2 regions of the Quadrisphaera sp. GCM10027208 genome follow, and region 2 is predicted to be linked to the other one. Evidence: riboswitches for the same ligand, from Rfam matches in the RefSeq annotation. Region 2 holds a riboswitch; the other holds the start of a gene.
What was found. Region 2 has a riboswitch for thiamine pyrophosphate ahead of thiE (thiamine phosphate synthase). Riboswitches for the same ligand answer to the same signal wherever they lie in the genome.

Region 1: another riboswitch for thiamine pyrophosphate. It lies ahead of ACFP6A_RS08215 (ECF transporter S component); the one in region 2 lies ahead of thiE (thiamine phosphate synthase).

Annotation. Positions count from the first base shown of each region.
Region 1 covers NZ_JBHSRC010000004.1:106,838-116,653, forward strand. Annotated here, with positions in the region: gene ACFP6A_RS08205 (energy-coupling factor transporter transmembrane component T family protein) at 76-885, opposite strand; gene ACFP6A_RS08210 (ABC transporter ATP-binding protein) at 882-2,471, opposite strand; gene ACFP6A_RS08215 (ECF transporter S component) at 2,471-3,283, opposite strand; TPP riboswitch at 3,358-3,464, opposite strand; gene ACFP6A_RS08220 (DUF4235 domain-containing protein) at 3,519-3,788, shown strand; gene ACFP6A_RS08225 (hypothetical protein) at 3,829-3,972, opposite strand; gene hutI (imidazolonepropionase) at 4,009-5,154, opposite strand; gene ACFP6A_RS08235 (formimidoylglutamate deiminase) at 5,151-6,476, opposite strand; gene ACFP6A_RS08240 (allantoate amidohydrolase) at 6,473-7,741, opposite strand; gene hutU (urocanate hydratase) at 7,765-9,423, opposite strand; gene hutH (histidine ammonia-lyase) at 9,536-9,816, opposite strand, start outside.
Region 2 covers NZ_JBHSRC010000003.1:440,491-450,306, reverse strand. Annotated here, with positions in the region: gene ACFP6A_RS07510 (beta-propeller domain-containing protein) at 1-2,023, opposite strand, end outside; gene ACFP6A_RS07505 (MarR family winged helix-turn-helix transcriptional regulator) at 2,149-2,676, shown strand; gene ACFP6A_RS07500 (methylmalonyl-CoA mutase) at 2,686-4,413, shown strand; gene ACFP6A_RS07495 (cupin domain-containing protein) at 4,437-4,877, opposite strand; gene ACFP6A_RS07490 (hypothetical protein) at 5,191-5,859, shown strand; gene ACFP6A_RS07485 (hypothetical protein) at 5,856-6,848, shown strand; gene ACFP6A_RS07480 (tetratricopeptide repeat protein) at 6,938-7,861, shown strand; TPP riboswitch at 7,901-8,011, shown strand; gene thiE (thiamine phosphate synthase) at 8,006-8,617, shown strand; gene thiO (glycine oxidase ThiO) at 8,614-9,729, shown strand; gene thiS (sulfur carrier protein ThiS) at 9,726-9,816, shown strand, end outside.

The DNA of each region.
Region 1 (9,816 bases), on a different contig from region 2:
GGCTGTCCAAACCTGAGCCTGCTGGGCTCAACTACGGCGTGGACGGCCGCATTCCCGGACCTGGCGCCGGGGCCGTCAGGCCAGGACGAGCTCCCAGGTCCCGGCGAGAACTCCGGCGGCGGTCGCGGCCGCGACGACGAGGACGCCGCCGAGGACGACGAGGAGGTCCCCGGCGTGCAGCCGGCTCGGTCGGGCCCAGGTCCGCTGGGTGGAGACCCCGAAGCCGCGCGCCTCCATCGCGGTGGCGAGCGTCGTGGCCCGGCGGATCGACAGCACGAGCAGGGCGAAGACCTGGCCGAGCGCGGTGCGCAGCCGGCCGAGCAGCCGGTCGTCGCCGAGTCCGCGGGCACGGCGGGCCAGGGACAGCTGCTGCCACTCCTCCGCGAGCACGCCGAGCAGCCGCATCGCGGCCAGCGCGGCGAGGACGAAGCGGTGCGGCAGCCGGAGCACCTGGCCGAGGGCGTCGGCGAGCTCGGTGGGGTCCGTGGTCGCCAGCAGGACGACGCCCGGCAGACCGATCGCCAGGATCCGCAGCCCGATCGCGGCACCGGCCGTCAGCGACCCCTCGGTGACGGTCACCGGCCCCAGTCCCAGGAGCACGGCGCCGGAGTCGACCCCGAACCAGGCGGTGACGACGGCGGCCGGCACCGCGGCGACCAGGACGATCCAGCCGCGCCGGGCCAGGGCCAGCGGGCCCATCCCGGCCAGCGGGAGGAGGAGCACCTCGAGCAGCAGCGCCGTCCCGGCGGTGACGACGTCGACGGTGAGCAGCAGGCCGAACGACAGCACGGTGGCGACGGCCAGCTTGGCGACGGGGTTGGCGCGAGCCACCGGCGCGGTCCGGTCGGCGGCGGCCGCGCCGGCACCGAGGTCGACGGCGCTCACCGGGCCGCCGCCGTCGCGGCGGGGACCTGCGAGCGGACGACGCCTGCGCCCACCCGCCAGACGTCGCCGGCCAGCGCGGCGACGAGCTCCTCGTCGTGGGTCGCGGTGACCAGGCCGGTCCCGGCGGCGAGCAGGTCGCCGAGCAGACCGACGAGCTCGGCCCAGGTGCGGGCGTCCTGCCCGAACGTCGGCTCGTCCAGGACGAGCAGCCGCGGGCGGGTGGCCAGCGCGGTGGCCACGGACAGCCGGCGCTGCTCCCCGCCGGACAGCGTGAACGGGTTGGCGCGCGCCAGGTGGGTCAGCCGCAGCCGCTCGAGCAGCTCGTCCACCCGGGCCCGGACGACGTCCTCGGGCAGCCGGAGCCGTCGCGGTCCGACCGCGAGCTCCTCGGTGACGGTGGTCGCGACGAGCTGATGGCGAGGGTCCTGGAACACCGACCCGATCCGGGCGACGAGCTCGCGCGGCCGCCACCGGTACGGCTGCTCCGCGGCCCCGTCGGCCAGGGGCGGCTCGGCCCGCACCCGGCCGGCGCCGGGGCGCACCAGGCCACCGAGGGCCAGCGCGAGGGTCGACTTGCCGGAGCCGTTCGGTCCGACGAGGGCGGCGCCCCGGCCGGCCCGCAGGGTCAGGTCGACGTCGGTGAGCACCGGCGCGGGCAGGCCGCGCCGGTGCACGGCGAGCCCCTCCGCGCGCAGCAGCACCGGCCCGGACGCCGCACCCGAGGCCGCGGGCGGACAGGCCGGGCCGGCAGGGCCGGCAGGGCTCGCAGCACCGGCAGCACCGGCAGCACCGGCAGCACCCAGCCGCAGCGGGTGGCGGCCGGGCACCCAGACGCCGGCGGCGGCGAGACGCTCGCCGTGCTCGGCGAGGACCCGCGCGGCGGGACCGTCGGCCACGACGCCGCCGCCCGGTTCGAGCACGACGACGCGGTCGACGACGTCGAGCCACTCCTGCACCCGGTGCTCGACGACCACGGCGGTGGCGCCGGTGGCGGCGAGCTGGTCGGCGACCACCCGGCGCAGACCTGCGGCGCCGTCCGGGTCGAGCATCGCGGTCGGCTCGTCGAGCAGCAGCACGCCGGGTCGCAGCGCCAGCACCCCGGCGAGCGCGAGACGCTGCCGCTGCCCCCCGGACAGCCGGGCCGTGGGCCGGTCGAGGGCGACACCGAGCCCCACGTCGTCCAGGGCGCGGCGAACCCGCGGCCAGATCTCCTCGCGCGGGACGCCGTGGTTCTCCAGGCCGAAGGCGACGTCGTCGCCGCAGCGGGCCAGCACCGTCTGCGCCTGCGGGTCCTGCAGCAGCAGCCCCGTCGGTGCCAGTCCGCGGCCGGCCTCGACCGCGCGGACCCGGGCCTGCCCGGCCGGGACGCCGTCGACGAGCAGCTCGCCCTCGGCGTCCCCGCCGGTGTCGGGTCCGGTGTCGAGCAGGCCGGCGATGCCGGCGAGCAGGGTCGACTTGCCGGCCCCGCTGGGACCCAGCAGGAGCACCCGCTCGCCGTCCGCGACGTCCAGGTCGACCCCGCGCAGCGCCCAGGCTCGGCGGCCGGGGTGCCGCCACCCCCAGCCACGGGCGCGGATCGAGGGCATCAGACGCGCTCGGCGTCCCGGCCCGACGCCAGCGGCGCGAGCGCCCCGGTGGCGGCCAGCGCACGGGTGAGCAGCCACCCACCCAGCCCGGCGATGACCACGCCGGACACCGTCGTCAACCCGGTGTAGACGAGCTTGTAGGCGGCGCTGAACTCCGGGTAGTAGACGAAGGAGTCGAGCAGGCCGACGACGACGCCGGCGGCGGCGCCGGCCAGCAGCGCGGTCGGCAGCCCCCACCGGCGGTAGAGCAGCAGCGCGAACACGACCTCCGGGCCGAGGCCCTCGAGCAGGCCGTACCAGACGGTCGCGAAGCCCCACTGGTTGCCGACGAGCGCGCTGACCGTGGCCGCGACGAGCTCGGTGTAGACCGCGGCACCGGGGCGGCGGACGACGAGGGCGCCGAGGACCGCGGGCAGCAGCCAGACACCGACGAGCAGACCGGACGCCGGCGGGAAGAACGCCAGCGCCCGGGAGATCGGCTCCCAGCCGGCGTTCCACGCCACGAACAGGAACCCGCCGGCCACGCCCAGGACGCTGGCGACGACGATGTCGACCACCCGCCACCGCGGGCGGGGAGCGGAGGTCCAGCCCGCCAGCCAGGCGCCGACGAGGACGGCGAGCAGGGCCGCCGGGACGGTCAGGTCGGACAGCGGGGTGCCGAACAGGGCCCGGTCCTCCGGCAGGCCGACGGCCCAGATGACGGCGCACAGCAGGGCGCCGGCGAGGACGGCGACGACGGTCGCGGGCCGCAGCCCGCTGGGGTCGTCCTGCGGCGCCCGCGGGTCGCGGCGCCGGTCGTGCGTGGTGCTCATCGAGTGTCCTCCCGTGGGTCACAGGAGGGGGAACGCGCCCGCCGGCGGCGGGCAGGAGCCCGCGACGGCGGGGTTGCTCGAGATGCCCGACTCCCTCCACCGGTGCTAACCGGCTCAGGTTCGAAGGGTCTGCGGAGGGTCCGCACTCTCAGCGCCTCTCGGCGCTCCCCTGTCGTACGCCGTCCACGCTACACCGCCGGTTGCCGGCCGGGCAGGCCTGCGGCACCGTGGCCCCATGATGTGGAAGCTCATGGGTCTGCTGTCCGCGGTCCTCGCCGGCGTCGCAGCCCGCAAGGTGCTCTCGACCGCCTGGGTGAAGGGCACCGGCCACCAGCCGCCGAACAACCCCGAGTCCCCGACGACGTCGTGGCAGGAGGCGGTGGCCTGGGCGGCCGCGTCAGGGGCCCTGGTCGGCCTGGCCCGGATGCTCGCCACCCGCAAGGCGGCCGACTACTACCGCAAGTCCACCGGGCACCTGCCGAAGGGGCTGGAGGAGGTCGGCTGACCCTGGGCGTCCCGACGAGACTCAGAATCCGGGGAGAGACTCAGAACAGGGAGACCACCCAGCGCAGCACCGGGACGAGTACCGGCGCCGCGGCCAGCACCATCCCGACGACGACGAGCACGGCGAGCGCCCGGACCAGCAGCGACGGCTCCCCCGGACGCGGTCGACGCAGGGCACGCAGCACCTCGGCATCCTCCCACGGCCCGCCGCCGCAGCGCCGTCACGGCCCGAGCAGGGGGGTGGCCAGCGGGACGCCGGGGCGGTAGGCGAGGTGCAGGTGGCTCGGCGCGTCCAGGACGACGAGGTCGGCCCGGGCGCCGACGCCGAGGTGCCCGACGTCGTCCCGGCGCAAGGCCCTGGCCCCGCCTGCGGTGGCCGCCCACAGCGCCTCGCTCGGCGTCATCGCCATCTCCCGGACGGCGAGCGCGATGCACAGCGGCATCGAGGAGGTGAACGACGTGCCCGGGTTGCAGTCGGTCGCGAGCGCGACGACCACCCCGGCGTCCAGCAGCCGGCGGGCGTCCGGGTACGGCGAGCGGGTGGAGAACTCCACCCCGGGCAGCAGGGTCGCGACCGTGGCCGACCCGGCCAGGGCGTCGACGTCGGCGGCGGACAGGTACGTGCAGTGGTCGGCGCTGGCGGCCCCCAGCTCGACCGCGAGCCGCACCCCCGGGCCGTGGCCGAGCTGGTTGGCGTGCACCCGCAGCCCGAGCCCGGCGGCCCGGCCCGCCTGCAGCACGGCCCGGGACTCCTCGGCGTCGAAGGCGTGCGCGGACGACGGCTCGCAGAACACGTCCACCCACCGGGCGTGCGGCGCGCAGGCGGCGAGCATGTCGCCGGTGACGAGGGCGAGGTACTCCTCGCGCCGGCCGGCCAGCTCCGGCGGGACGACGTGGGCGCCCAGGAACGTCGTCTCCGGCGTCACCTCCCGGGCGAGCCGCAGCGCCCGGACCTCGTCGGCGGTCGTCAGCCCGTAGCCGCTCTTGACCTCGACGGTCGTCGTGCCCTGCCGGCGCATCTCGGTGACGAGGCCCTGCAGCCGGACGCGCAGCTCCTCCTCACCGGCCGCCCGGGTGGCGGCCACGGTGGAGGCGATGCCGCCGCCGTCGTACCGCTCACCGCGCATCCGGGCGGCGAACTCGGCCGAGCGGTCCCCGGCGAACACGAGGTGGGTGTGGGAGTCGACGAACCCGGGGACGACGGCCCGGCCACCGACGTCCACCCGCTCGTCGGCGTCCGGGGCACGGGACGCCGGACCCACCCACGCGACCCGCCCGGCGTCGACGACGAGGGCGGCGTCGGTGAGGGTGCCGAGCGAGGCGTCCTGGGTGACGAGCTCGGCGACGCCGGTGACCAGCGTGCTCATCGGTCCTCCCACAGCGGTGCGACGGCGCCGGCGAGCAGCGCGGCCACGTCCCCGAGCCGGTGCCGGCCGCCCTCGACGACGACCTGCCCGCCGACGACGACGGTGTCGACGTCGGGGGCGCCGGCCACGAGCACGGCCTGCTCCGGGTCGGCGCCGGCGGTACGGACGGTGTCCAGCCGGACGGCGAGCAGGTCGGCGGGCGCACCGACGGCGATCCGGCCCGCGTCCGGACGGCCCAGGGCCGCGTGCCCGTCGGCGGTGAGCGCGGCGACCAGCTCGCCGGGGGTGAACCGGCCGCGCTGACCGGCGGCCAGCCGCTCGTGGGCCTCGAGCAGCCGGGCCTCGGCGAGCAGGTCGACGAGCACGTGCTGGTCGCTGCCCAGGCACAGCGGCGACCCCGCGTCGGCGAGCCGGCGGGCCGGGCCGATCCCGTCGGCGAGGTCGGCCTCCGTGCTCGGGCACACGCACACGGCCGTGCCGCTGGCCCCCAGGGCCGCGACGTCGGCGACGCTCAGGTGGGTGGCGTGCACGGCCGTGGTCCGCGGGCCCAGGACGCCGTGGTCGGCGAGCAGAGCGGTCGGGGTGCGGCCGTGCGCGGCGCGGCAGGCGTCGTTCTCGGCCGGCTGCTCGGACAGGTGCACGTGCAGCGGGCGGCCGGCGGCCGCCTCGGCGACGGCGGCGAGCCGGTCGGCGGGGACGGCGCGCACCGAGTGCACGGCGGCCCCCACGACGGTGTCCTCGTCGCCGGGCAGGTCGGCGACCCGGGCCGCCCAGGCGTCGACGTCACCGTCGGAGAACCGCTGCTGCACCTCGTCGAGGGGGAGGTACCCGTCGTCGCCCAGCCCGCCGGCGAGGTAGACGGTGTCGAGCAGGGTGAGCCGGACGCCGGCGTCACGGGCGGCCTGGCGCAGCGCCTCCCCCATCGCGTTCGGGTCGGCGTAGCGGCGGCCGCCGCCGGGGTGGTGCAGGTAGTGGAACTCCCCCACCGCGGTGACCCCGGCCAGGGACATCTCGGCGTAGACGGCGCGGGCGAGGGCGAGGTAGGAGTCCGGGTCGAGCCGGCGGGCGACCGCGTACATCCGCTCCCGCCACGTCCAGAACGTGCCGCCGCCGTCGTGGGTGCGTCCGCGCAGGGCCCGGTGGAACGCGTGGCTGTGCGCGTTGGCCAGGCCGGGCAGGACGAGCCCGGTCAGCCGGACGTCGCCGGGGCGGGCGGGTGCCCCGGTGGTGACGGCCGTGACCCGGCCGGCGTCCGTCTGCACCCGGACGGCGTCCCGGACGCCGTCGGTGAGCCAGGCGCGCTCGCACCAGAACGCCGTCACCGGGCACCACCGTCGTCCGGTCGGCCGCGCTGCCCGGCGGCGTGGCTGTCCCCGACCAGGTGACTGTCCCCGGCCAGGTGGCGCAGGACGGCGGCGAGGGCCTGCACGCCCGCCCGGCAGTCCTGCGGCTCGGCGTGCTCGGCGGGTGAGTGGGACACACCGGTGGGGTTGCGGACGAACAGCATCGCGGCGGGCACCCCGGCGGCGGCGAGGATCCCGGCGTCGTGCCCGGCGCCGGTGGCCAGCACCGGGGCCGGCCGGCCGTCCCCGTGGGTCCGGCCGACGACGGCGGCCAGCTCGTCGCGCAGCCGGACGGGGAACGTGGTCGGCGGCGTCCAGGACTCCTCGACCGGGCCGGCCCCGGCCGCGCTCGCGACGTCCGCGACGACCCGGCGGACGGCGTCGGCGTCCGGGCCGCGGGCGTCCAGCCAGGCGGTGACCGCCGACGGGATCGCGTTCACCCCGTTGGGCTCCACCCGCACCCGGGCGACGGTGGCCAGGGCCGCGTGCCGCTCGGCGGCGGCCCGGGCCGTGGTGACGGCGGCGGCAAGCCGCAGCATCGGGTCGTCCCGGTCGGCGAGCCGGGTGGTGCCGGCGTGGTCGGCGCGGCCGGGCAGGTCGAACCGCCACCGCCCGTGCGGCCAGATCGCGCCGGCCACCCCGACCGGGGCGTCGTCCAGGTCGGCGAGGTGGCGGCCCTGCTCGACGTGCAGCTCGACGAACACCCCGACCCGCCGCAGGGCCTGCTCGTCGCGGCCGAGGGCGGCGACGTCCACGCCGTGCGCGGCGGCGGCCTGCGCCCAGGTCGTGCCGTCGGCGTCGGTGAGCCCCCGGGCCCGGTCGGGGTGCAGCGCCCCGGTGAGCACCCGGGACCCGGCGCAGGCGACGCCGAACCGGGCGCCCTCCTCGTCGGCGAAGCACGCGACCGCGACCGGGCGGTCCGGCGTCCAGCCGTCCGAGCGCAGCCGGTCGAGCGCGGCGAACGCGCTGAGGACGCCGAGCGGGCCGTCGAACGCGCCGCCGTCGGGTACCGAGTCCAGGTGCGAGCCGAGGACGACGCCGGGCCGGCCGGCGTCCGCCGCGGCGTCCGGGTCACCCCACCACGCCCACAGGTTGCCGGCCCGGTCCCCGGTGACGTCCAGGCCGCGGCGCCGGGCCTGGTCGGTGAACCACGCGCGCAGCTCGGCGTCCTCGGCGGTCCAGGCGAACCGGCGGTAGCCGCCGGTCCGCCGGTCGCGGCCCACCGGTTCGAGGTCCGCCCACATCGCGGCCAGGGGATCGGGTCCGGTCACGGCGTCTCCCGCATCGGCACCCGCACCCCCCGCTCGGCCGCGACCCGCTCGGCGGCCTGGTACCCGGCGTCGACGTGCCGGAGCACACCGGTGCCCGGGTCGTTCGTCAGCACCCGCTCGAGCTTGAGCGCCGCGAGCGGGGTGCCGTCGGCGACGGTGACCTGCCCGGCGTGGATGGACCGTCCGATGCCGACGCCGCCGCCGTGGTGGATCGACACCCACGTCGCCCCGGACGCCGTGTTGACCAGGGCGTTGAGCAGCGGCCAGTCCGCGATCGCGTCGGAGCCGTCGGCCATCGCCTCGGTCTCCCGGTAGGGGGAGGCGACGGAGCCGGCGTCGAGGTGGTCGCGGCCGATGACGACCGGGGCGGACAGCTCCCCGGAGGCGACCATCTCGTTGAACCGCAGACCCGCCAGGTGCCGCTCCCCGTAGCCCAGCCAGCAGATCCGCGCCGGCAGGCCCTGGAAGGCGACCTTCTCGCCGGCCGCGCGGATCCACCGGGCCAGCTTCTCGTCGTCCCCGAACAGGTCCAGGACGGCGCGGTCGGTGGCGGCGATGTCGGCCGGGTCACCGGACAGCGCCGCCCACCGGAACGGGCCCTTGCCCTCGCAGAACAGCGGCCGGATGTACGCCGGGACGAAACCGGGGAACGCGAAGGCGCGCTCGAAGCCGCCGAGGCGGGCCTCGTCGCGGATCGAGTTGCCGTAGTCGAAGACCTCGGCGCCGGCGTCCATGAACCCGACCATCGCCTCGACGTGCTTGGCCATCGAGGCGCGCGCCCGGTCGGTGAACTCCTCGGGCTTGGCCTCGGCGTAGTCGTGCCAGTCGGCGAGGTCGACGTCCTCGGGCAGGTAGCTCAGCGGGTCGTGCGCGCTGGTCTGGTCGGTGACGATGTCGACCTCGACCCCACGGCGCAGCAGCTCCGGGACCACGGTGGCGGCGTTGCCGACGAGCCCGACGGACAGGGCGCGCCGCTCGCGCTTGGCGGCCAGGCACCGCTGGACGGCGACGTCGAGGTCGTCGGTCATCTCGTCGAGGTAGCGGTGCTCGACGCGGCGCCGAAGCCGCGCCGGGTCGACGTCGACGACGAGGCAGACGCCGCCGTTCAGGGTGACGGCCAGTGGTTGCGCACCGCCCATCCCGCCGCAGCCGCCGGTCAGCGTCAGGGTGCCGGCCAGGGTGCCGCCGAACCTCTTCTCCGCGACCGCGGCGAACGTCTCGTAGGTGCCCTGGAGGATGCCCTGGGTGCCGATGTAGATCCACGACCCCGCGGTCATCTGGCCGTACATCGTCAGGCCCAGGTGCTCCAGCCGGCGGAACTCCGGCCAGGTCGCCCAGTCGCCCACCAGGTTGGCGTTGGCGATCAGCACCCGCGGGGCCCACTCGTGGGTGCGCAGGACGCCGACCGGCCGGCCGGACTGCACGAGCATCGTCTCGTCGTCCGCGAGGGTGGTCAGGGTGCGCACCATCGCGTCGAAGCTGGCCCAGTCGCGGGCGGCGCGGCCGGTGCCGCCGTAGACGACGAGGTCGTCGGGGCGCTCGGCCACCTCCGGGTCGAGGTTGTTCATCAGCATCCGCAACGGCGCCTCGGTCTGCCAGCTGCGGGCGGTCAGCGTCGTGCCGCGCGGCGCGCGGACCGGTCGTGCTCCGTCCATGTCGTGCTCACGGTCCTTTCGCTTGCGTTCTCTGGAGGCTTTCCGGGGTCTGGCCGGGCTTCGAGAGCCCGGAAACCCTCCAGAGATCGGGTCGGTGGGGCAGGAGGTCGGGTCAGTGGAGGGGTCCGGTGACGGTCTCGGCGGCGGCGACGACGGTGCCGTCCCGGACGGCGCGGGCGACGGCGGCGATCTCGGGCGCCAGGTGGCGGTCCGGTCCAGGTCCGCCGGCCCCGGCGGCCCGGACGGCGCGCAGCACGGCGGCGGTCGCGGGGGCCGGCTCGAGCGGGGCGCGCAGCTCCAGGGCCCGGGCGGCGGTGAGCACCTCGACGGCGAGCACCTGGGTGAGACCGTCGAGCGCCCGGCGCAGCTTGCGGGCCGCCGACCACCCCATCG
Region 2 (9,816 bases):
CCAGCAGGGTCAGGGTCCGGCCACCGTCACCGGCACCCTCGGCGAGGACGACGACGCGCTCACCGACCGGCGTGGCGCGCAGCACCCACGCCTCGCGGTCCGTCGTCCAGCGGCCGGTCTCGGTGAGGGTGCCGTCGCGGGCGACCGACACCCCGACGACGCCGCTGCTGCCGCCCGCCGCGAGCGGCAGCAGCGCGAGCCGGCGTTCCGGCAGGTAGCTGAAGGCGCGGGACTCGCCCTCGACGTCCGTCCACGCGTCGCGGTAGGTGAGTGTGTCGATCCGCGCCGGCGCCGCCAGGTCGCGCAGGTCGAACGACGACACCTGCGCCCCGGTGACCTGGCCGGTCTCGGTCGCGTCCTGGCCCACCCCGAGCAGCAGGTCGTCGCCGAGCGGGTGCAGGTACGCCGAGTAGCCGGGGATCTTCAGCTCCCCGACCACGGCCGGGGCGGCCGGGTCGGACAGGTCGACGGTGTACAGCGGGTCGGTCTGCCGGAACGTCACGACGACGGCGAGGTCGCCGAACCAGCGGACGGCGCGGATCTCCTCACCCTTGCCCAGCCCGCCGACCGAGCCGGTCTCGACCAGATCCCCGTCGCGCTCGGCGAGCACGGTGACGACGGCCTCGGTGCCGTGCTCGGCCGACTCCGCGGTGGTGGCCACGCGCAGCATGCCGTCCTGCGCGCTCATCGCCCAGCGGCCGAGCAGCCAGCCGGGCACCGAGCCCGACCCGAGGTACTCGGTGCGCGCCGGGTCGGTGATGTCGAAGCCGTGCAGCTGCGTCGAGCTCGACACCACGGTCGTCCCGATGCGGACGTCGACCGGCACCGGGAAGCCCCAGCCGCCACGGGTGGTGGCGACGTACAGCCGGTCGGCCGAGGCGTAGACCATGCCGCCGTCCGCCGACACGGCGTCGGTGTCCACCGTCGGGACGTCGGCCGCACCGGCGTCCAGCGTCAGCACGGTGACGGTGCCGAGCCCCGCCGGGTCGACGGGGTGGGCGAGGGAGGCGCAGTCCACCGCGGGCTCGCGGGACAGCACCGAGCCGTCGGCGTCCCGGACGACGCGTTGCGGCAGCCACTCGGCGGCGGTCATGCTCTCGATCGCCGCCCGGTTCGCCTCCTCCGCGGCGTCCTCGTCGATGCTGCCGTCGGCGTCGTACTCCGGCTGGGGGAACGGGATGGCCGGTGTCGACCCCAGGACGACGCGGACGGCGTCGCCGACCACGCGCGCGGACAGGTAGGACGCCTCGACCTCCTCGGTGCGCACGAGGCGGGGACCACCGTCGGCCGTCAGGTCGAGGACGGACAGCACGGTCGTCGGTGCCCACGACTCGACGGGTGGCGGTGAGGGCACCACGGCGTCGGAGCCGCCGTCCTCGCTCGGCTCGGGCAGGCCGGGTTCGGGCAGCGGCGCCGGCTCGACCGGCTGCGGCTCGCCCTGGCCGACGACGAGGGCGCGGTCTCCGAGCAGCAGCAGCTCGCTGAGCCACTGCCCGTCGAGGGACACCGAGCCGGTCGAGCGCAGCCGCCCGCCGTCGGTGTCGACCACGTGCACCGCGTTGCCGGACAGGGTCACGACCCGGCGACCGTCCGTCTTGACCAGGTCCGGCTCGTCGACGCCCTGCTCCTGGACGTTGGTTCCCGTCTCGCCCGGGCCGACCGCGCCGCCGGTGACCCCGTCGGCGGCCTCGGCGGCGCTCTCGGCGGCGTCCTCGGCGATGCCCGCGAGCGCGTCGTCCTGACCGCCCGGCGCGCCGAGCACGCGCCCGAGCCAGCTGCCGCCGGCGTCGGGTCCCTGCAGGCCCCACGGCCCGACCAGGTCGAGCGCCTGGTCCCGGTACCACTGCTCGACGTCGTCGCAGCCGGTGAACGGCACGAGCTCGGCGGCGGCGGCCTCCGGCTCGGTGCCGGTGAGGGCCGGGACGACGAGAAGCCCGGCGGTGGCGGCCGCGACGGCGACGACGGCCCGTCGGGTCACGCGACGGCGCCGGTCGTCCGGGACAGGATCGGTCGGGCTGCTCATGGCTCCTCCTCGACGACGGGCACCGCTGTGACGCCGGCCACGTCGGCCCGGTTCCCGTCGAGACCGGATCGTGATCCGTCACGGCTGCACCGGACGCCGGCCTGCGCGCGGGTACCGTGACGGCCGTGCCCAGGCCCAGGCTCTCGTTCGACCCGGTCGCCCGCGCCGAGGAGCTGTGGTGCCAGCACTGGGGCGCCGACAGCCCGCACGACGCGATGGCCGCGGCCACGTCGGTGATGCGCGTCCAGCAGCTCCTGCTGGCCCGGTTCGACGCCGTCCTCAAACCGCTCGGGCTGACGTTCGCCCGCTACGAGGCACTGGTCCTGCTGGTGTTCAGCTCGGCCGGCGAGCTGCCGCTGTCCAAGGTGGGCGAGCGCCTCATGGTGCACCCGACGAGCGTCACGAACATCGTCGACCGCCTGGAGGCCTCCGGGTTCGTCGAGCGGGTGCCCAACCCTCGTGACGGGCGCGGCACGCTGGCGAGGATCACGCCGTCCGGCCGGGACGTCGCCGCGCGGGCGACCGAGCGCCTGCACGCGATCGAGTTCGGCCTGGAGGCCCTGGACGCCCGGCAGCGCGCCGACCTCACTGGGCTGCTGCGGCTGGTGCGGATCGGCGCCGGAGACTTCCCGGATAGTCGGACGTCCGAGTAACCTGGCGGCATGGACGCGGAGCAGATCGAGGCCGGACGACGTCGCTGGCAGGAGCGGTACGACGCCGCGCTGGCGAGCGGAAAGGTCCGGGACGCGGACTTCACCACGCTGTCGGGGACGGACGTCGACCCGGTCTACGGGCCGCCGGAGGGTGCGAGCGACCCGCGGATGGACCATATCGGCTGGCCCGGGGAGTTCCCGTTCACCCGCGGCCTGTACGCCACCGGCTACCGCGGCCGCACCTGGACCATCCGGCAGTTCGCCGGGTTCGGCAACGCGCGGCAGACCAACGAGCGCTACCGGATGATCCTCGAGCGCGGCGGTGGCGGCCTGTCCGTGGCCTTCGACATGCCGACCCTCATGGGCCGCGACTCCGACGACCCGCGCAGTCTCGGCGAGGTCGGGCACTGCGGCGTCGCGGTCGACAGCGCGGCCGACATGGACGTGCTGTTCGACGGCATCCCGCTCGGGGACGTCACCACGTCGATGACGATCTCCGGGCCCGCCGTCCCGGTGTTCTGCATGTACCTGGTCGCCGCCGAGCGGCAGGGTGTCGACATCCGCACCCTCAACGGCACCCTGCAGACGGACATCTTCAAGGAGTACATCGCGCAGAAGGAGTGGCTGTTCCCGCCGGAGCCGCACCTGCGTCTCATCGGCGACCTGATGGAGTACTGCGCGGCCAACATCCCCGCGTACAAGCCGCTCTCGGTGTCCGGCTACCACATCCGCGAGGCAGGCTCCACCGCCGCCCAGGAGCTGGCGTACACGCTCGCCGACGGCTTCGCCTACGTGGAGCTCGGGCTCTCGCGCGGCATGGACGTCGACGTGTTCGCCCCCGGACTGTCCTTCTTCTTCGACGCGCACGTCGACTTCTTCGAGGAGATCGCGAAGTTCCGTGCGGCCCGGCGCATCTGGGCGCGCTGGCTGCGAGACGTCTACGGCGCCAGGACCGACAAGGCGCAGTGGCTGCGCTTCCACACCCAGACGGCCGGTGTGTCACTCACCGCCCAGCAGCCCATGAACAACGTCGTCCGGACGGCGGTGGAGGCGCTCGCCGCCGTTCTCGGCGGCACGAACTCGTTGCACACCAACGCCCTTGACGAGACCCTCGCCCTGCCGACGGAGGAGTCGGCGGAGGTCGCGCTGCGGACCCAGCAGGTGCTGATGGAGGAGACCGGTGTCACGAACGTCGCCGACCCTCTCGGCGGGTCCTGGTACGTCGAGGCGCTCACGGACCGGCTCGAGGCCGAGGCCGAGCGCATCTTCGAGCGAATCCGCCGGATGGGGGAGCAGGGCCGGACGCCGAACGCCGACGGGGTCGTGGAGCACGAGATCGGGCCGATGACGTCCGGGATCCTGCGCGGCATCGAGGACGGCTGGTTCACCGGCGAGATCGCCGACGCGGCCTTCGCCTACCAGACCGCGCTGGAGAAGGGCGACAAGAAGATCGTCGGGGTCAACTGCCACACGCAGACGACGGCCCGCGAGCTGGAGATCCTGCGCGTCAGTCACGAGGTCGAGCGCGAGCAGGTCCGGGTGCTGGCGCAGCGCCGGCAGGCTCGCGACGACGCAGCGGCGCGCGCCGCGGTGCGCCGCATGGTCGAGGTGGCCCGCACCGACGGCAACCTCGTCGAGCCGATGCTGGAGGCCGTGCGGGCCGAGGCCACCCTCGGTGAGATCTGCGGGGCGCTGCAGCAGGAGTGGGGCGGGTACACCGAGCCGGCCCGGTTCTGAGCCCTCACGGAGCATCTGAGCCCTCACGGAGCCGTGGTACCCGCGCGGCCGTAGGCGTCGCTGAGCCGGACGACGTCCTCGCGCCAGCCCGGCGCCGCGGTCGAGCACTCGGCCACGACGAGCTCGGTCGTCGCCGCGACCCGGTGCACCACCCCGGCCGGGACGTGCACGGTGTCGCCGGCGCGGACCACCACGGCCTCCAGGTGCTCGGCGTCCGGGCCGTGCTCGACGACTCCCTGGCCGGAGACGACGTAGAGGGTCTCGTCCTTCTCCCGGTGGAACTGGCAGGACAGGCAGTGACCGGCGTGCACGGTGATGAGCTTGCCGGCGTAGCACCCGTCGACCAGAGCGAAGAGCACCTCGTGCCCCCACGGCTTGGGCTGTGTCCCCGCCCGGCCGAAGACCGCCGCCCGTCTCGCGGGTGCCGCCGGGCTCGCCTGGGCTGCCTCTGTCGGCTGGGTCACCGGTGCCTGCCGGTCCGTCGTCGTGCCCACCCTGGTGCCTCCGTCTCGTCCGGTCCGGGACGTCTGCCCCGTCCTCGCCGACGGTAGGTGGGGCGGCGTCCGGCCGTGGCGGAAACGTCAGACTCACCGGTGCACCCCGGCCACGGTTTGACGAGTCGTGCCCGTGCCCTCACTGTCCGTCGCCACGGTTCGCCGTCCCGGGTCACGGCGTCCGACCGCGGCGTCCGACCGCGGCGCGCCGGCCTGGTGACGCCCACCTATCCTGATCGTCGGCCCGACCCCGACCCGAGCCCGACCCCGAGGAGCAGCACCCGTGCAACGCGTCCTGCTGGCCGTGCTGGCCGGGCTGCTCGCGCTGGCCGGGGTCGCCGCGCTCGCGGTCGGTATCGCCCAGCGCACCGTGTGGCTGCCTGAGGACGAGGTGAGCGCCACCGCGACGCTGCCCTCCGACGTCCCGCTGGCCGTCACCGAGCCGGGCGTGCTGGAGATGCGCGAGGGCCCGGTGACGGTGACGGTCACGGCCGGTGAGAACGACACCCCGGTCGTCCTCGCCGTCGGCCGCACCGCGGACGTCGAGGCGTGGGTGGACGGCGCTGCCCACGCCAGAATCGGCGGTCTGCGGACGCCGGAGAGGCTCGCCGTCCGGACCGTGGACGGCGAGACGGAGGTGCCGGACCCCGGCACCACCTCCGACCTGTGGACCGAGCAGGAGGTCGGGACCGGTGGTGCGACGTTCGTCTACGACCCGCCGCCGGGCAGCTGGGCCCTGCTCGCCGCCACGAACGGCACCGTCCCCGGCCCCGCACGGCTGACGTTGACGTGGCCGCGGGAGGTCACCACGCCGTGGTCGGTCCCGCTCATCGTCCTCGGTGGCGTCCTGCTGGGGACCGGGGGCGCCGCGCTGGCCTGGATGTGGGTGCGCGGCGAGCTGTCCCCGGTGCGGGCCGGCCGCCCCCGTCACGACCGGCAGGTGCAGCGGTGAGCCGCTCCGTGCTTCGCGCTGCCGCCGCCGGGCTGGCCGCCGGCGCGCTGCTCGCCGGGTGCGCGCAGGAGCCGCTGCCCGAGCCGCGCCCGGTCGAGGTGACCGAGCCCGTGCCCGTCGTCGACGACGGGCAGGCCGTCATGGTGCGCGAGCGGGTGCTCGACGTCCTCGCCTCCGGGGACGAGGCCCTGGACGCCGCGCCGCTGGAGTCCCGGGTGACCGGTCCGGCGCTCGAGGTGCGTACCGCCCGGTACACGCTGCGCCGTCAGCTCGAGGACCGCCCGGAGCTCCCCGACCTCGGCGGAGAGCTGCTGCTCACGGCCGCACCCGAGGCCGACGGGTGGCCGCGGTGGTTCCTCACCGCCTCGCGTCCGGCGCCGGACGCCGCCCCACAGCTCCAGGTGCTCACTCAGGAGTCCCCGCGGGAGATGTACCGGTTGACCGCCTGGGTGACGATGCTGCCGGGCACGACCCTGCCCGAGCTGCCCTCCGGGGAGCCGGTGCAGGCCCTCGACCCGGCCGAGCAGAGCGGCCTGGTGGCCGCTCCGGCGCAGGTCGTCGCACGCTACGCCGACGCCCTCGCCCTCGGCGACGACAGCGAGCACGCGGAGTTCTTCGCCGACGACGTCCTGCGCGCCCAGGTGGTCGCTGAGCAGGAGGCCGAGCGGGAGGCGGTCAGTGAGTTCTTCGACTACGACGTCACGCACACCCCCCGCGAGGGGCAGGTGTGGGCACTGCGCACCAGCGACGGGGGCGCCGTCGTCCTCGGGGCGATCGAGAGCAGGCGCGCCTTCGCCGTCACCGCCGAGGGCGCCCGGCTCCCGCTGCCGGAGGACCTCGCCGTGCTCGCCGGCACCGAGGAGGCCACCGAGGCGGCGACGGTCACCTCGTTGCAGATGGTCGCCTTCGCCGTCCCGCCCGAGGGCTCGTCGGAGCCGGTGACGGTGCTCGGCGGTGAGCGCGCCGTCCTCGCCGCGACCGCCACCTGACCCCCACCGTCCCGCGTGACCCCCACCGCCCCGCGCCGAACCGCACCGACCACACTGCAGAACCGGACCCGAGGAGAGGACCTCCCCCGATGACCCAGCCCCCCAGCCAGCCCGGACCGCGCCTGGACCTGCGTGGCGCCGTCGACCTGTCCCGCCTCAGCCAGCAGGCGCCGTCGTCGGGTTCCGGCGGCGGCGGGCGGTTCGTCCGCGACGTCACCGAGGCCGACTTCGCCGACGTCGTCCAGCTGTCGATGACCGTGCCGGTCGTCGTCGACCTGTGGGCCACCTGGTGCGGCCCGTGCCGTCAGCTGTCCCCGGTGCTCGAGCGGCTGGCCGAGGACTACGGCGGCCGGTTCCTGCTGGCCAAGGTGGACGTCGACGCCAACCCGCAGATCTCCCAGGCGTTCCAGGTGCAGTCCATCCCCACCGTCGTGGCCATCCTGCGCGGCCAGCCCGTCCCGCTGTTCCAGGGAGCCGTGCCGGAGCCGCAGGTGCGCCAGGTCCTCGACGAGCTGCTGCGGGTCGCCGCGGAGAACGGCGTGACCGGCACCCTGGACGGTACCGAGCAGGCCGGTGAGGCCGACGACCAGCCGGCGCCGCTGCCCCCGCTGCACCAGGAGGCGTACGACGCCATCCAGCGTGGCGACCTGGAGGCTGCGGCGGACGCCTACCGCCGGGCACTCGCCGAGAGCCCGGCGGACGCCGACGCCCGGGCGGGCCTCGCGCAGGTCGAGCTGATGGCCCGGACCCGGGACCTGGACCCCGAGGCCACCCGCAGGGCCGCTGCGGACGACCCGACGGACGTCGAGGCCGGCATGCGCTGCGCCGACCTCGACGTGCTCGGCGGCCACGTCGAGGACGCGTTCACCCGGCTCGTCGACCTCGTCCGGATCACCTCCGGTGAGGAGCGGGAGACCGTCCGCCGGCGGATGCTCGACCTGTTCGAGGTCGTCGGCCCGGACGACGAGCGGGTGCTCGCCGCCCGCAGGGCGCTGGCCAACGCCCTGTTCTGACCTCTTCACGACCCACCCGCCCGCCTGCTACGTTTGTCGCGATTCCACCGCGGGAGTCCGAGGCATCGGGCTGAGAGGGAGCTGGAGCCGCTCCGACCGCTGAACCTGATCCGGGTCATGCCGGCGAAGGAAGTGAGGAGCGACGTGCTACCCCGCATCCACTGCATCACCGACTTCCCGTCGTACGACGCCCTGGCGCTGACCGTGCTGGAGGCGGTCGTCCAGGCCGGCGTGGACGCCGTCCAGGTCCGGGCCAAGTCGCTGCCCGACCGCGAGGTCCTGGCCTTCACCCGGGCGCTCGTGGACCGTCTCGCCGGGACGCCGGCCACGGTGATCGTCAACGACCGGCTCGACATCGCCCTGGCCGCGGGGGCGCACGGCGTCCACCTCGGGCTCGACGACCTCCCCGTCGCGGAGGCCAGGCGTCTCGCCCCACCAGGCTTCCTCGTCGGCGGGACCTGCCGGCACGCGGGGCACGCCGAGGACGCCAGGGCGCAGGGCGCCGACTACGCCGGCGTCGGACCGGTCCACCGCACCACCACGAAGGCGGGCCTGCCGGCCCCGATCGGCCTGGACGCCCTGCGTGAGGCTGCCGGCGTCCTGCCCGCGATCGCCGTCTCCGGCATCACCGCCGAGCGCGTCCCCGAGGTGATGGCCGCCGGCGCCTACGGCGTCGCCGTCGCCTCAGCCATCTGCCGGTCCCCCCGGCCCGAGCTCGCCGCCAGGGGGCTCGTCGACGCCGTCGCACGCGGATGAGGGCGGCCGTGATCGGCGCCGGCGTCGTCGGCCTCGCCTGCGCCGAGGAGCTGGCCCGCGCCGGCCACGAGGTGCGGGTGTTCGACCCCGACCCCGGCGCCGGGGCGACCCGTGCCGCGGCCGGCATGCTGGCCCCCGCCGGGGAGGCCTGGCACGGCGAGGCGGACCTGCTCCGGCTCGGCGTCGCCTCGGCCCGGCTGTGGCCGCAGTACGCCGCGCGACTGGGCGCGGCCTCCGGTGTGGACGTCGACCTGCGCACCGCGGGCACGCTGCTGGTCGGGCAGGACCACGACGACCTGCGGCAGGTCCGACGCTCGCTCGAGGTGCTGGCAGCCGAGGGCCTGCGCTTCCAGGAGCTCGGCCCGCGAGAGGCGCGGGCCCAGGAGCCCACGCTGTCCCGCGTGGCCGGCGCGGCACTCCTGCCGGACGACCACAACGTCAACCCCCGCAAGGTGGTGCGCGCCCTGCTGCAGCTGCTCGGTGACCGCCTCGTGGCGGCGCGAGCGGCCGTGGACGCCGCCGGCGTGGTGACTGCGGACGGCACCCGGTTCGACTGCGACGCCGTCGTGGTCGCCACCGGTGCCGAGGCCCGGACCGCGGTGCCGCAGGTGCGTCCGGTGCGCGGGGAGACGATCCGGCTGCGGGCGGGCGACCCGCCGTCGCGGGTGCTGCGTGCCCGGGTGCACGGCCAGCCGGTCTACGTCGTCCCTCGCGCCGGCGGCGAGGTGGTCGTCGGCGCGTCGGAGGAGGAGCACGACGCCGAGCCCGTCGCCGGCCTCGGCACCGTCGTCCGGCTGCTGCACGCAGCACGGACCCTGGTCCCCGGGCTGGAGACCGCCGGCGTCCTCGAGATCACCGCCCGGCACCGGCCCGGCACCCCGGACAACGGGCCCCTCATCGGGCCGCGCGCCCACAGCGGCCCGGTGCGCGAGGTGCTCGCCGTCGGCCACTACCGCGGCGGCGTCCTGCTCGCCCCGGTGACCGCCCAGGCCGTGCGGGCCCACGTCGAGGGCTCCGACGTGCCGGCCGTCGCCCGGCCCTTCGTCCCGAGCCGCTTCACCCACCCGCAGCACGTCACACCGACCGGTCAGGGGAGGGCCCTCACCACATGAGCACCGACCACACCATGAGCACCGACCACGCCATGAGCACCGACGCCACGAGCAGCATCGACATCACCCTCAACGGGCAGCCGCGGG